One region of the Weissella soli genome, then DNA from elsewhere that is predicted to be linked to it. Evidence: predicted binding sites of a transcription regulator. Region 1 holds the regulator's gene; the other holds the start of a gene.
The links. Region 1 encodes Rex, which represses fermentation and respiration genes when NADH is low (regulators of the CRP and FNR family bind a similar motif). Its sites were predicted from a motif close to TTGTGAANTANTTCACAA; they were not measured.
Positions count from the first base shown of each region.

Region 1 (7,539 bases):
TTGGCGACCAAAATCAGTTTGCAGTACTAGATATTTTCCCATAATTGCTCCTTTAATACAAAAAAACCTCTATGATCTAAAAAAATCATAGAGGACGTCATCAACGCGGTACCACCTCAATTTATAATTACCATCAACCCCGGTAATTAACTTAAGTAGCTATAAGGCACCACCCTGATATTTCGTTACCTTCAATATCATCAATGCTCCAGACCATCTTCAGCAACACCCGTTTATGTGCTTACACCATTTGCACACTCTCTGGAAAACTTTGGTAACTTACTCATCCTTCAACACATTAAAAAACTATGAGATTTACTATAATTTAAAAAACATTCTTTGTCAATGCCCATTAAGCAAGACGCTTATTTTGCAGCGTCATCATCTGCTGCTGCCATTTCGGTCGCCGCGAGTACCGCTTCATTAATCGTTTGTAATTCACGATTATAGAACTCTGAAATTTTGGCATTGACTGAATCTGGGTCATCTAGATAAGCCGCGACCGATGCTGCTAATTCAATACGCATCCCCGAATGAGTCACCAACGGATGCTCGACATACATATACAGATTCACCTCAGCCTCAGGATCATTGATCACGATTTTCCCTAATTGATTAGCATACCGAATCGGCAAATTCACCAAATTCGTTTCTAACGCTAAATGAATCGGCTCATCACCACTCACTAACGTTTCAACACTCAACAAATCACCCGCGGCAAGATGTTTTTGGACAAAAGTAAACATCGTATCCAACACAATCGTTGCTTGATCCGCTGCCGTCCAAGTTTGGTGCACAAACGTATCGTTGGTCACTTTTTCAATCAAATCATTTCCTGACAATAACATTTGCCACCCTCACTATTCTACTTCTGCCAAAAATTCTTCTAAGGCCATTGAAGCTTCAGCCCATGCTTCCTCAACGTCACTTAATTCAGCGTTCACTTTTTCAATTTCATTGTTAATTTCGGTTAATTTACCTAGATCACTGCTATTTTCCGGCGCATTTAATGCCTCGGTTAATTTAGTTTGTTGGTCAGCTAATACCGTCATTTGCTCTTCAGCATTGGTAATGGCCCGTTCTAATTTACGCTGTTCCTTAGCCCGTTCCTTACTTTGCTGATAGTCAACCACGATACCGGTTGTCGTTGCCTCACCAGTTGGACTTTCTTGCGCAACACTTTGTTCATCGGCTGCTTTTTTCTCAAGGTAATAATCATAATCACCATCATAGAAAGTCGCTCCCGTGGGTGCTAGTTCAACCACTTCAGTCGCCACTTCATTGATAAAGTAACGGTCATGTGACACAAATAAAATCGTCCCATTATATTCATTCAATGCGGTTTCTAACACTTCACGTGAATCGATATCTAAGTGATTTGTTGGTTCGTCCAAAATTAAGAAATTATCTTGATTCATCGCCAAAACGGTTAACAACAAGCGGGCTTTTTCGCCACCTGATAAGGCACTCACCTTTTTCTCAACGGTATCGCCTGAGAACAAAAACGAACCTAAAATTGAGCGAATATCTTTTTCTGGTGTGGTTGGATGCAAATCCCAAACTGAATTAAGCACTGTTTTATTAGGGTCAAGGGTTTGTTGTTCTTGATCGTAATAACCAATTGAGATGTTGGCCCCAAGTTTAATCGTGCCACCCAATAAGGGTAACTTACCCAGCAACGTTTTAATGAAGGTGGATTTACCAATACCATTTGGTCCAACTAAAGCAACCGCATGTTGCTTATCGACGTCCATATTGAGATGCTCGGCTAAAATATTTTGCAAATCATAACCTAACTTCACATCACGCACCCGTAATACTTCATTACCTGACTCTTCCTTGGCACTGAAGGTAATATGGGCAACACCAGATTCGTTCTTAGGTGCCTCCAAGCGTTCCATTTTGGCTAGCTGCTTCCGACGCGACTGTGCTCGTTTTGTCGTTGAAGCCCGAACGATATTGCGATTCACAAAGTCTTCTAACTTTGCAATTTCTTCTTGTTGCTTATTAAACGCTTTTTGCTCGGCCAAAACCTTGGCTGCTTTTTTCGCCATATACGTCGAATAATTCCCCGTATAGTGATCCAGCTGGCCAGAGTGCATGTCATATACTTCTGTAACTACCCGATCCAAGAAATAACGATCGTGTGAAACAATCAGGAGCGCACCACGATAATTCTGGAGGTAATTTTCTAACCAGGTCAAGGTCTTCATATCCAAATGATTGGTTGGTTCATCCAAAATCAGCAAATCTGGCGTTTCTAATAATTGCTTGGCAATCGCTAAACGCGTACGTTGCCCACCTGATAATGAGGCCACCTTGCGATCATAGAAACTCTCGTCAAAATCAAATCCCTGTAAAAAGCTACGAATCGTCGATTCATAGCCATAGCCATTGCTGGCATTGAAATCATATTGTAATTGATCGTACTGCCGCAACAAATTTTGATATGCAACTGATTCATAATCTGTGGTATTGGCAATGTCGATCTCCAATGCACGCATTTTTTGTTCCATCGCACGAACTGCCGCAAACGAGTCTAACATCTCATTGTAGACACTCTTATCAGAAGTAAGTCCCGAATTTTGCGCCAAATAAGCCAGCTTGAGTCCCTTCTTCATCGAAATGATCCCCTCATCAGGTTGGGTTTCCCCAATGAGCATCTTCAACAAAGTTGACTTACCAGCTCCGTTACGGCCGACTAGGCCGACTCGAGCACCCTCTTGCACTTGCATTGAGATATTATCAAAGAATGTGACCCCGCTAAAACGACGTGCGACATTACTAGCTTGTAAAATAATCATGCTTACCTCTAACAACCACTGTCTGAGTGGTTTCTTGTTTCTTGTATCTATATCTAATTAGTGTACCATGCCAACTGAAAAACCACACCTTAGCAGCCGCTAAAATGTGGTTTTCAAGCAATTACTTGGCTTCGTCAGCACTAAAGTTATTGATGAAGTATAACAATGTTTGTAGTTCATTCGTCAAGTCGACGTTTTGCACTAAAACATCCTTGGAAACATCTAAACGCAAGGGCGTAAAATTAAGAATACCCTTCACGCCACATGCCTCTAACCGATGCGCAATGTCTTGAGCAACGGTCGCAGGCACTGTCAAAATTGCCACCTCAATCCGTTGATCTGAAATTTGCTTTTCTAAATCATCGAGGCTGTAGACGGGAACCCCTGATTTGATGGTGTTTACAATGTCAGGATTAACATCAAACGCCGCTGAAATGCGCGCATTAGAGCTTTGATGGAAGTTGTAGTTCAATAGGGCTTGCCCCAAGTTTCCGACCCCAACTAAAGCGACCGATGCTAAGTCTTCTTGATTTAATACTTCTGAAAAGAAGGCCAATAAGGCTTTAACGTCATAGCCATAGCCACGTTTACCCAACGCACCAAAGTATGAGAAGTCACGGCGAATGGTTGCAGCATCAAATTTCACCGCATCTGAAAGTTCTGTTGATGAAATTCGGGTGGTACCTGCATCTAACAACAACTTTAAATAACGGTAGTAAATTGGTAAGCGCTTTGCAGTAGCGCGTGGAATTTCATGTTCTGCCATATTATATCTGTTCCTATCTCTCAAAATTTTATTAATATTTTAACTGAATCGCCTGCTAATTAACTATGAAAGCGATGCTAAATCACACAATTTTTAGACTCATAGCATCAAAAAAAGTTTGTGAATATTACACAAACTTAGTTTATCATATATTTACTATTTGTGAAACAATAAACATAAAATATTTGTAAATACTGTCAATTAATTATGACTTTTAGGCTTACCTTTGTTCTTAGAATGCTTACGCTTAGCCTTCTTTTCCTTTTCAAAACGATCCACTCGTGAAACGACTTCGACCTTTTTCACGCCAGGACGGACCTTTTTAACTGGGGTTGGCTTTGCCTCAACCACCGCTGCAGCATCATCAAAAGCCTGCACACTCGAAACTAGCCGCTTTTTCTTCACATCTGGCGTCGCTGATCGTGGGGTGGTCTGAACACTTTCCCTTGGTTCGTCATGACGACGCGCCTCTTGACCATTTGTCGTGGCGATTTCAACCTTAACTAACCGCTTTAAATCACGCAAATCATGATCGTTACCAAGCGTTAACACCAAGCCAGCTTTACCCATACGCCCAGTACGCCCGGCACGATGTGTATAGGTTTCCCCATTACGTGGCAAATCAAAGTTCACCACTGCTGGCAAATCGGCGATATCCAACCCACGCGCTGCCACATCCGTAGTCAGCAAAAATTTAGCTTTGCCATTGCGGAAGTTTTCCAATGACTTCGCCCGGGTTGAACTCGAATCACCACTGACCAAGGTGGCCATTGCCACGTGTTCATGGGCTAAGTAACTAGCCGTTGTCTTCAATGCCTTAGTCGTGTTAAAGAAGATCATGGCTTGAAAATTCTTACGTGAAGCTAATTGGCGTAAGCGTTTCGTCCGTTGGTCATTGGCGGTTGGCCAAAATTCATGCGTAATCGATGTGGGCATTGGGACATCCCGTCGATCAATACGTTCAAATTCGCGATCAAACAAACCGGCCGCGACCGTTGGGTCAACCTCTGTCGCCCCAAATAAGGCCACTTGTACCTCAGAATCATTAATCGCATCCCAGATACCATCAATCTGATCAGCCGTTTCTTCACGTAACAAAACATCCGCTTCATCTAAAAGGAGTGTCCGCAACCGGGCTAGCTTAAGCTTACCATTGTGGACCAACTCAGCGACTCGACCAGGCGTACCCACGATAATCTCTGGGTGCTTCTTCAATGACTCGATTTGTCGTTTAACATTGGCACCACCCGTTAAGGCCAGGACCTTTAAGTCCAGCAAAGTTGCCCATTCCCGGATTACCCGGGTTGATTGCATCGCCAGCTCTTGTGAAGGTGCCAAGATTAGCAATTGCTCACCATCCCCAGGCTGTAGGTTTGGTAAAAGTGGCCAAGTAAACGCAAGGGTTTTCCCAGTTCCCGTTGGCGCCAAAGCGTCAATCGAAGCCCCTTCAGCTAATGGTGTCGCCACAGCTTCTTGAATGGGGGTTAATTTAGTGAACCCGATTGTTACCAAACGATTCGCAAATAATTCATGCATATAATTTTCCTTAATTCTCTCTTGATTGGATGGTCGCATCCACGCGTTCTAATCGATACTTACTATTCTATCATGAATGACGTTGAAATTCTTGCTGACTAAGGCACTTTCACTGGTCGGAACACAAAAAAATGTCGTCCTATAATGGACGACATTTCACTGATAGCTTAGGCTGGATCTGATGGGAAGACCACTCCTGCATCTTTTCGTAGGTTTGTCAAAACGGCGTTAACGCGTTGACTGGTCAACAACAATTCATTATAACGTGCTTCATTGGCAACTGGTTCGTTGATAATTGCTGCAAAGAGCCGGGCCTCTTCAACCATTGGATTCGCTGGTGCTGGTGTTGAAATAACCGTGCGTGAGCCCTGACCATCGTCATAAATCACTTCTTCAAGTTCCGCGATGTTATCAATGATGATGGTATCACGGTACCCTAGAATCTCTGATTGCAAGTATGAGTTGGCACCCTTACCAAAAATCAAGGTGACATCAAAGTCTGCATAACGCAAAATCGCTGTCCCACGACCATCAGTATCATTATTCAACAAGGTTGCAAAATAGTGTGAACTCTTAGGCATCCCAAACAGTGCAATCGCGGCATACAAAGGATAGACCCCTAAATCAGCAAGTGCCCCCGCTGAAAACTCACGATTCAAGACGTTGGGATTTTCACCAGCCAGGTAAGCATCAAAGCGTGAAGAATACTTTTCATAAACAAATGTTGCCCCGGAGATATGCTCCATCTCGCCAATCTTCTTAGCAATCGCCTTGAAGTTTGCTTGTTGAATGTGCCGGGCAGCTTCAAACACGTGGACGTTATTTTCACGCATCAAGGTATAGATGGCTTCATATTGCTTGGTATTATCAAACGCTGACTTTTCAACGATAACTTCAACCCCAGCTTTAAGTGCTTCAGCTGCCTGCGCAAAATGTAACCCATTCGGTGAGGCAATGTAGACAACATCGATCCCACTATTAAAAAATTCATTTAAATCAGTATAGACGGTAGCTTCTGTCTCAAATTTATCAGCAAAAGCCGCCCCAGAGTCAGAATGTCGTGAATAAACGGCTGACAATGCATATTCCCCAGTGATATGCGCAGCTTCGACAAACATCTGTGTGATCCAATTTGTACCAATCGTTCCCAACTTAAGTGTCATGTTGAGGCCCTCTTTTCTTTGAATACCTCCATTATAGACTGAACTGCATTTCCTGTCGAAACAAAAAACGAACACTGCGAGCAGTGTCCGTCCTGGATAATTCGTTTACTTGATTTTTTGTGTATTTTCATCGAAATTCAGTGGTGCTAGCATGCGCATCAACATCACCTTTTCCATCTGCTTAAAATGTCTTGTCATCTGCTTAATCATGAACATATCCTCCTCGATCTCATGTCTGTTTCGATTTTGGGAATAGGTCATTGACCTCCTTTCATGATTCGACCACAACTTTGTTTTGAGTATATTAATCCAAATGATGAACTTTGTCAACTCAAAATGATAATATGTTCGTATTCTACTTGAGCTCCTGCTGCAATTCGTGGAGGAAGAGCATCGTTTCAATTGGTGTCATATTAGCTACATCCGCAGTCTGCAATTTCAGGAGTACCGTTTGCGTTGCCTGATCGACCGCTGTTGCAAATAAATCTAGTTGTTGGTCGGTTGGTACAGCTTCTGGCGTAGGCGTGACATCAGTTGGGCTAACGGTCGCCACCGTTGATGGCGCCACATCTTGATTTTCAAGCATTTTTAGGAGCGTATCCGCGCGGTCAATCACCGCTGTGGGTAAGCCGGCCAACTTAGCGACGTTAATCCCGTAAGATTGGTCCGCTGGTCCTGGTAATACTTTGTGTGAAAAAATCAATTGACCATTTTCTTCAGATGCCCCAACGTGCACATTACGTAACTTAGGTAATGCTTGATCCAAGGTCGTCAACTCATGGTAGTGCGTTGAAAAGAGCGTTTTAGCGTGCACATTTTCATGAACGTATTCAATAATCGCCTGGGCCAATGCCATACCATCGTAAGTGGCCGTGCCCCGCCCTAGCTCATCAAATAGAATTAGCGAGTCTTTCGTCGCATTTTGCAGGGCCGTATTTGCCTCAGCCATCTCCACCATAAAGGTCGAATTACCCGAAATCAAATCATCGGCGGCGCCTATCCGGGTGAAAATTTGATCAAAAATCGGCAACTTAGCCGCATCAGCTGGTACAAATGACCCAATTTGCGCCAAGATAACCGTCAGTGCTAACTGACGCATATAGGTTGATTTACCTGACATATTCGGCCCAGTGATTAACTGAATCTGTTCATCGGCAGCCATCATAATGTCATTAGCCACATAGGCTTGGTGGCCAAGCACTTTTTCAATAACCGGATGCCGTCCATTTTTGATGTCTAGATCGTTGTTTTGTGTAATTTCAGGCCGCAC
Region 1 covers NZ_CP017326.1:1,243,304-1,250,842, forward strand. Annotated here, with positions in the region: gene WSWS_RS05995 (SAM hydrolase/SAM-dependent halogenase family protein) at 1-42, opposite strand, end outside; T-box leader at 88-303, opposite strand; gene WSWS_RS06000 (hypothetical protein) at 366-848, opposite strand; gene WSWS_RS06005 (ABC-F family ATP-binding cassette domain-containing protein) at 861-2,804, opposite strand; gene WSWS_RS06010 (redox-sensing transcriptional repressor Rex) at 2,926-3,570, opposite strand; gene WSWS_RS06015 (DEAD/DEAH box helicase) at 3,772-5,106, opposite strand; gene WSWS_RS06020 (Gfo/Idh/MocA family protein) at 5,274-6,269, opposite strand; gene mutS (DNA mismatch repair protein MutS) at 6,625-7,539, opposite strand, start outside.

Region 2 (7,539 bases), 600 kb from region 1:
AACATGTCATGCAATATACCTGCCCGTGCCACCGCAGTAGCGTTTAAGCCAAGGCGTAACGCCAACCGATAGCTCGTATACGAGACATCGATGACATGCGTTAACCGATCTGAATGGTGGTGTTGGGTATAGTTGCTAAGCGCTTGTATCTCAGGATGTGCTAATAGATCATCCACAATTGCTCGATACGTACGGTCTGTTTGCCATGTTTGCATTCATTTTCCTCCACTAATTGAAACAATTAACAGATTAACGGGCCTTCAAAGCGAACATCGCGATACCTGCCGCGACCCCTACATTCAATGACTCGGCTTGCCCAGTCAATGGAATGTATAAGTTTTGGGATGTCGCTGCAGCCAATTCAGCGTCCATGCCTTGACCTTCATTACCCATAATCAAACCAAATTGCGTTTGTGGCTCAACCATGAACAAATCAGCGGCTTCTGGATCTAATTGGGTACCGTAAACGTTGATACCGTTGTCAACAAAGGCTGTGGTCCACTCCTTCAAATCACCAGTGGTGGTTTGCACGTGGAACTGAGAACCTTGCATTGCACGCAAGGCCTTTGGTGAGTACATGTCAACTGATCCTTCACCAAAAACAACCCCCGCAAAGCCCGCAGCATCTGCTGTACGAACCATGGTACCGACATTACCAGGATCTTGAATGCCATCCAAGAATAACCAGGCACCATCATGAATGAAGTGTGGGTCACGTGTCGCTGATGGCATCGTCACTTCGGCAAAAATGCCTTGTGGCGTCACTAAATCAGACAACTTCTTCGCAATGTCGTCGGTAATTTGAAAGATTGGAACACCATGTGGCACATCGGCCATGTGGGCTTCCAATTGCTCTGCTGTTGCCATTACAGCATGCAACTTCCCGTCGTGATTAATTGCTTCTTGTACTAAGTGCCAACCGTCTAACAAATAAGTTTGGCTTGCTTGACGGCCTTTTTTCGTTTGTAACTTTGCCCAGCTTTTCACCCGGGCGTTTTGAGCTGATGTAATATTTTCCATATCTCCATTATACGATAGAAACCTACAAATTACCTTACTTATGTTTAATATCGCAAAAAGCTTGCTAAGTCGTCGATGACTCAGCAAGCTTTTGCAAACAGGGTACCTGCTCGTAATTTATAAAATCTCTTTGTTAAATGACTGGTTAAAATTGATCAATGAACAATTGACGCAATTCTTCCAAACGAGGCTGCCGTGGGTTAGCCGGTGTTGTTTGGTCATCGTAGGCCAACTCAGTAATCTCATCCAGTGCAGCATCAAAGTCCTTCTTTGAGACACCATTTCCAGACAAAGTGGTATCGATGTCCAAAGCGGCTGCCAAAGCGGCAATCTTCTTAGTCAACGCATCGACTAAGGCTGCATCATCCTTACCTTGCAAGCCCAAGAAACGTGCAATGTCAGCGTAATCTGCTTGGGCAGTATAAGTCTCATAACGAGGGAACGGTGTCCGCTTCACATTACCAGTAACAGCGTTGAACTTGATCACATGATTCATCGCAATGGTAATGGCCAAACCGTGTGGCAAGCCGAAGGCACCACCTGTTTTGTGGGCCAAAGCATGGTTAATGCCCAAGAAGGCATTGGCAAATGACATCCCTGCTAAGGTAGCGGCGTAATGCATCTTTGAACGTGCTTCTTGACCTTCTTTGGTTGGGTTCTTTGGATCGTACTTGTATGAGGTCTCCAAGTTTTCAAAGACCAACTTGATGGCTTGCAAAGCCCAGGGACGGGTAAATTCTGAGTTCATCACGGAAACATATGATTCCAAGGCGTGTGACAAGGCATCCATTCCTGAGAAAGCAACTGTCCGCTTAGGCACGGTCATCACGAATTCAGGATCAATGATTGCCACTTGCGGTGTCAATTCATAGTCAGCCAATGGGTACTTAATGTGTGTTTCATCGTCAGTGATCACCGCAAACGGTGTCACTTCTGAACCAGTCCCTGAAGTCGTTGGGATCGCAACCATTTGGGTCAGGCTCTGGTGTTCAAACTTGACAATTCGCTTACGGATGTCCATGAACTTTTGTGCCAATTCTTTGAACAAATCCTTCAAAGCAGCATCATCTTGCAAGATACCCTCATGACTCGCTGAGTACTCATAGATGAAGCGTGCAATCTTACCCGCGTCCAGAGCAGAACCACCACCGATCAAAACAACTGTATCAGGCTTAAATTCCGCCATTTGACGAGCAATGTCAATGGCTTGACCAATGGTTGGATCAGGCTTAACAGAGCCGTAGATGGATGTTTTCACTTGATCTTCACGCAAAGCAAATTGATTCAAAATCTTATCGACAAAACCAAATTGCACCATTCCTGGATCAGCCACGATAAATGCGCGGTCGACATTTGGTAATTCCTGTAAGTAAGTAATAGCATTTGACTCGTAGTAAATGTCCTTAGGCAAACGAACCCATTGTGGACGTGAACGGCGACGGGCAACCGTCTTAATGTTCAACAAGTCATAAGTTGAAAGATTGTGTGACAATGAATTCTTCCCCCATGATCCAGTTCCCAGCGTCAATGATGGACGCATTGCATCAGTGTAAATATCACCAACACCACCAATTGAGTCAGGTTGGTTCACCAAGATACGTGATGCTTCAACGGCATCAGCATATTCCTTAACGAATGGGTCATCTTGCGCACCAATTTGGATGGCAGCGTTGTGCCCAGCACCTTGGTAATTGAGCAACGCCCGTACCACTTCGATACCTTCTTCACGTGATGCCACTTTGTAAACTGACAACAATGGGCTTAACTTTTCTGATGATAAGGCTTCACCAATGTTCTTCTTATCCAATTCGAACAACAAAACATCCTTATCTGCTGGTAACTTGATACCAGCACGATCAGCAATCCATGCACCTGACATACCAGCAACGGGGCCTTGCACTCCAAAACCTTCTGCATTTGGTTGGAAAACAGCATCGGCTACCTTAGGAAAATCCTTGTTAGCAACCCTAAAGGCGCCCTGGTCTTCCATCTTCTTCATCCACTCATCGTAAATGGCAGCATGCACCACAGCCGAGTTTTCAGTGGCACAAATCATACCGTTATCAAAACGCTTTGATAGCAGCAAATCTTCAACCGCCCGATCGACATTAGCAGTCGCATCAATAAACACAGCGCCATTACCGGCACCGACACCCATTGATGGGTTACCTGATGTCAACGCAGCGTGGACCATGGCGGGACCACCTGTTGCTAAGATTGAAGCGATATGTGGATTTTGCATCAAAGCCGTTGTGGCTTCAATTGAACCCTTTTCAATCCACTGAATGAAATTCTTGGGTGCACCAGCGGCAACGGCTGCATCATAGACGATCTTAGCCGCATGAATCGATGAACGTTGTGCTTGTGGGTGGAATGAGAAAATAATCGTGTTACGCGTCTTGGCCGTCAACATTGACTTGAAAATAGCGGTTGACGTTGGATTGGTCGTTGGCACAATTCCTGCCAAAATCCCAAGCGGTGCAGCTAATTCGACCTTGCCAGTGATCTTATCTTCGCTAATCACACCAACTGTCTTATCGTTTTTAATTGCATTATAAACAGATTCTGAAGCGAAGCGATTCTTGGTATCCTTGTCTTCAACAACCCCACGACCAGTTTCATCATGCGCTTCGTGTGCTAACAATAATGAATTTTCTGATCCGGCTAAGGCCATGGCGGCAACAATCTTATCAACTTGTGCTTGGTTTAACTGTGAGAACTCTTCCAAAGCCACTTGTGCCTTGGTAACAAGTTCTTGAATCATAATTTCAGCCGCTTCCTTACGAGCAGCACGCTCTTCGGGCGTCAAAACTTTCTTAACCTTCTTTAGAGGTGTAGCAGTAGTACCTTCAGTCATGTCGGTAATCTCCTAATTCTTTAAATTTCTATAGTGAGTCTATAACCAATATTTTCGTTTGCTCATCTTTGAACAATATTAGTATAACACTTCACAAAGTCATGTCAATACTTTTTTATCTAAAAATTTTTTATCGTCACAAAGACTATAATAATGGCTTTTTAAACCACTTTGATCATCTTGTGATTATATGAACTTAAAACCTGAAAAACCTAATAAATAAGCAATGAAAGCGGATACAATTAAGGTGTCGTCTATTTGGATCGAACCAGCAAAATTCCTGCCATTTTACAAAAAACGCTATCACTCCATCTCGTGAGCAATAGCGTTAATCATTTATGCATTAATGTACGATCATGTTTAGCAGCAAAACAATAATCAAACCAACTACGGAAATCACTGTTTCTAGAACAGTCCAGATCTTAAGTGTTTGCTTAACATCCAAATCAAAGTATTCCTTAAACATCCAGAAACCAGCGTCGTTGACGTGGGATGCGGCCAATGAACCGGCCCCGATTACCAAAACCATCAAAGCAGGATCGATACCAGCGGCGGCCATCAATGGTTGTACCAACCCGGCAGCTGTCAAGGCAGCAACCGTAGCTGAACCCAAAGCGATTCGCAGGATTACTGTAATAATCCATGCCAAGATCAATGGTGAAATACTTGAGTGGGCAAACATTTGTGCGATTTGGTTAGAAATACCACCATCAATCAAGATTTGCTTAAAGGCAGCACCACCACCAATAATCAACAACAACATCGCAATTGACTTAGTGGCATCTTCAACTGTTTCGGCAATTTCTTTTGAAGTACGGCGTTGCTTCCAACCCATTGACCATAGAGCAAATAGCAATGACAAAATCATCGCGGCCACGGGGTTGGCAAAGAAGGCAACGAGTGACTCCATGAACCCTTGTGGCTTAGCATATGGTTGACCGTCATTGAAGATGACGGTGTAAACTGTCGCAATTCCCATCAAAATAACTGGGAACAAGCTTGTCAAAATTGACAATCCAAATGATGGTGTCTCTTCTGTCTTGAATTGCTTAACTTCACCAAAGGCCGTCAACTTGGTCTTAACTGTAAAGGCCTCTGGGGCAAATTTCTGAGCTAACTTAGAAAACAATGGTCCGGCGATGATGGCTGCTGGAATCGCAACGATCAAACCGTAAAGCAAAACCTTACCCGTGTTAGCCCCCAACGCACCTGCAATAGCAGTTGGCGCTGGGTGTGGTGGCAAGAAACCGTGCGTTACTGACAACGCAGCGGCCATTGGAATTCCCAAAGTTAGCAAAGGCACACCCAATTCCAGCGCGATTGCAAAGACAATCGGAATCAAGATAACCATACCCACTTCAAAGAACAACGCAATACCAATGATGAATGAAGCTACCATCACGGCAATTTGGACGCGCTTCTTACCAAAAATATTAATTAACGTATTTGCGATACGGTGTGCACCACCGGCATCAGCAACCAAACGTCCAAGCATCGCTCCAAAACCGAAGACAATCGCCAACTCACCAAGTGAGTTACCGATTCCCGTTTGGATGGATACTGGAATTTGTTCTAGCTTCATTCCTAATCCCAAACCTACGAGTGAAGCTGTCAAAATCAAAGCGATGAATGTATTCATCTTGACCTTGATAATCAAAAATAGCAGCAATAATATGCCGGCAAATAGAACTAATAGTGATCCCATTTTACTCTCCCCAAAAAACCCCCAATATGTAAGTTTAAAAGCTCTCAACTACAAAACTTACCAATCAACTTATTAATAGTAACATGAAACCGCTTTCATGTGTATTAAAAAAATTACATTGTTTTTTTAAAACTCTAAAAAAATTAGTAAATAAACCATTTTTGCTAAAATTTGCCGGCCCATAGGCACCTGTAACTATTAATATTTCATCATTGTGTGATATTTTTCTATCGAAACAGTGCCCCTTTTTTACATTTTTTTCTTGAAAACGAATAGAAAAAGCCTGACATATATCGTCAGACTCATCCGTCGTGCTATGAAATTCAGCATTAAATTGTGTTGTGCTTACTTTTTAACTGCGTACTTGAAATTGTATGGCGCACCGGTCGGATTAAAGATCACACCTTTGACCTTAGTGTTCTTCAAAGCTGCCGTTGAACGATAGTACATTGGGACCACACCCATATCCTTTTCAAGGGTTTGTTCAGCCTTCTTAAAGTCGGCATAACGGGCTTTGGCGTTGTTGGCATCCTTGTCCTTAGTATCTGCCATCACACTGTCAAAGGTTGTGTTCTTCCAGCTACCATAGTTATATGAAGCATCAGAAGTGTACAAATCCAAGAATGATGAGGCGTCAGGATAATCAGCTAGCCAACCAAAGTTAACCATATCGAAGTCCTTGGCAGTACTCAAAGCCAAACGTTGCTTCTTAGGAACTGACTTAATAGTCACCGTCAGTCCCTTCAAGTGGTCTTCCAATTGTTGTTGCAAGAATTGTGCCACGCGCTTTGATGAATCATCGTCATCTGTCAGCAAGGTAATCTTCAACTTTGAGATACCGACTTCTTTCAAACCAGCCTTAAACAACTTAGCGGCCTTCTTCTTGTCATATGAGATGGCACCCTTGACTGCGGCACCCTTGGCAAAATCCTTACCTGTGTTTGGATCCTTGGCTAGGCCAGTTGGTGTGTAACTCTTGGCCGGTACAGCTGCACCAGTCACGATGTTATTAGCCAAAGTCTTACGGTCAATGGCATATGAGATGGCCTGACGTACTTTGAGGTTCTTGAAGGCCTTGACCTTTGCTTCATTCAACTGCAACATTTGTGTTGCACCTTGCTTGATTTGCGTATAAGCCTTCTTTGTCTTTGAACTCTTCACTTGATCTGGTGATAAAGTCGTGAAGTCTAATTTTTTACCTTGATACAAGTTATAACCAGTGTTTTGGTCCTTGATGATCTGCACATTAATCTTCTTCGTCTTCACATCTTGCTTATCCCAATAGTTAGTATTCTTAACATAGGCATACTTTTGGTTTGAACCATTCCAACCAGTCAACTTATATGGACCAGCTGATAAGTAAGTTGCGGCGGAAGTCCCGTACTTATCACCCTGCTTTTCCACAAAGGTTTGACTTTGTGGGAAGAAGACAGGCATCGTGATGACTTGTAAGAAGTATGGCACAGCCTTTTCCAAAGTCACCTTCAATGTATAATCATCAGTCGCTGAAATACCCAAATCAGCTACTTTGGCTGTCCCCGCTTGAATGGCATTGGCGTTCTTCACCCCGTCAAACAAGTAGGCATATTCTGAAGCAGTTTTTGGATTAATTGAGCGTTGCCAGCCATAGACGAAATCCTTGGCCGTCAACTTGTCGCCATTAGCCCACTTCAAGTTCTTACGCAAGTGGAAGGTATAGGTCAACCCATCCTTTGATTTCTCATAACTCTTCGCTGCTTCAAATTCAATCTTATTATTCTTACCGAATTGTACCAGTGGCAAGCTCGTCGCTGCCAGTGCGTCTGCAGAAACTGTATCTGTCGACTTTGAAGGATCCATCGTTGGCAAATCGGCAATTTCTGACCAATTAATTGTCTTACCAGCTGCTGATGCCGTCGTCGCAGGCACCGCTACACTCCCAAGCATCGCAACCGATGCCAGCAATACAGCTGTTTTC
Region 2 covers NZ_CP017326.1:155,196-162,734, reverse strand. Annotated here, with positions in the region: gene WSWS_RS00845 (HD domain-containing protein) at 1-215, opposite strand, end outside; gene WSWS_RS00840 (TrmH family RNA methyltransferase) at 250-1,020, opposite strand; gene adhE (bifunctional acetaldehyde-CoA/alcohol dehydrogenase) at 1,166-3,877, opposite strand; gene WSWS_RS00830 (gluconate:H+ symporter) at 4,221-5,582, opposite strand; gene WSWS_RS00825 (peptide ABC transporter substrate-binding protein) at 5,928-7,539, opposite strand, start outside.
Region 2: a site for Rex is predicted at 3,957-3,974, ahead of adhE (bifunctional acetaldehyde-CoA/alcohol dehydrogenase). Genes of this name have one in related genera too.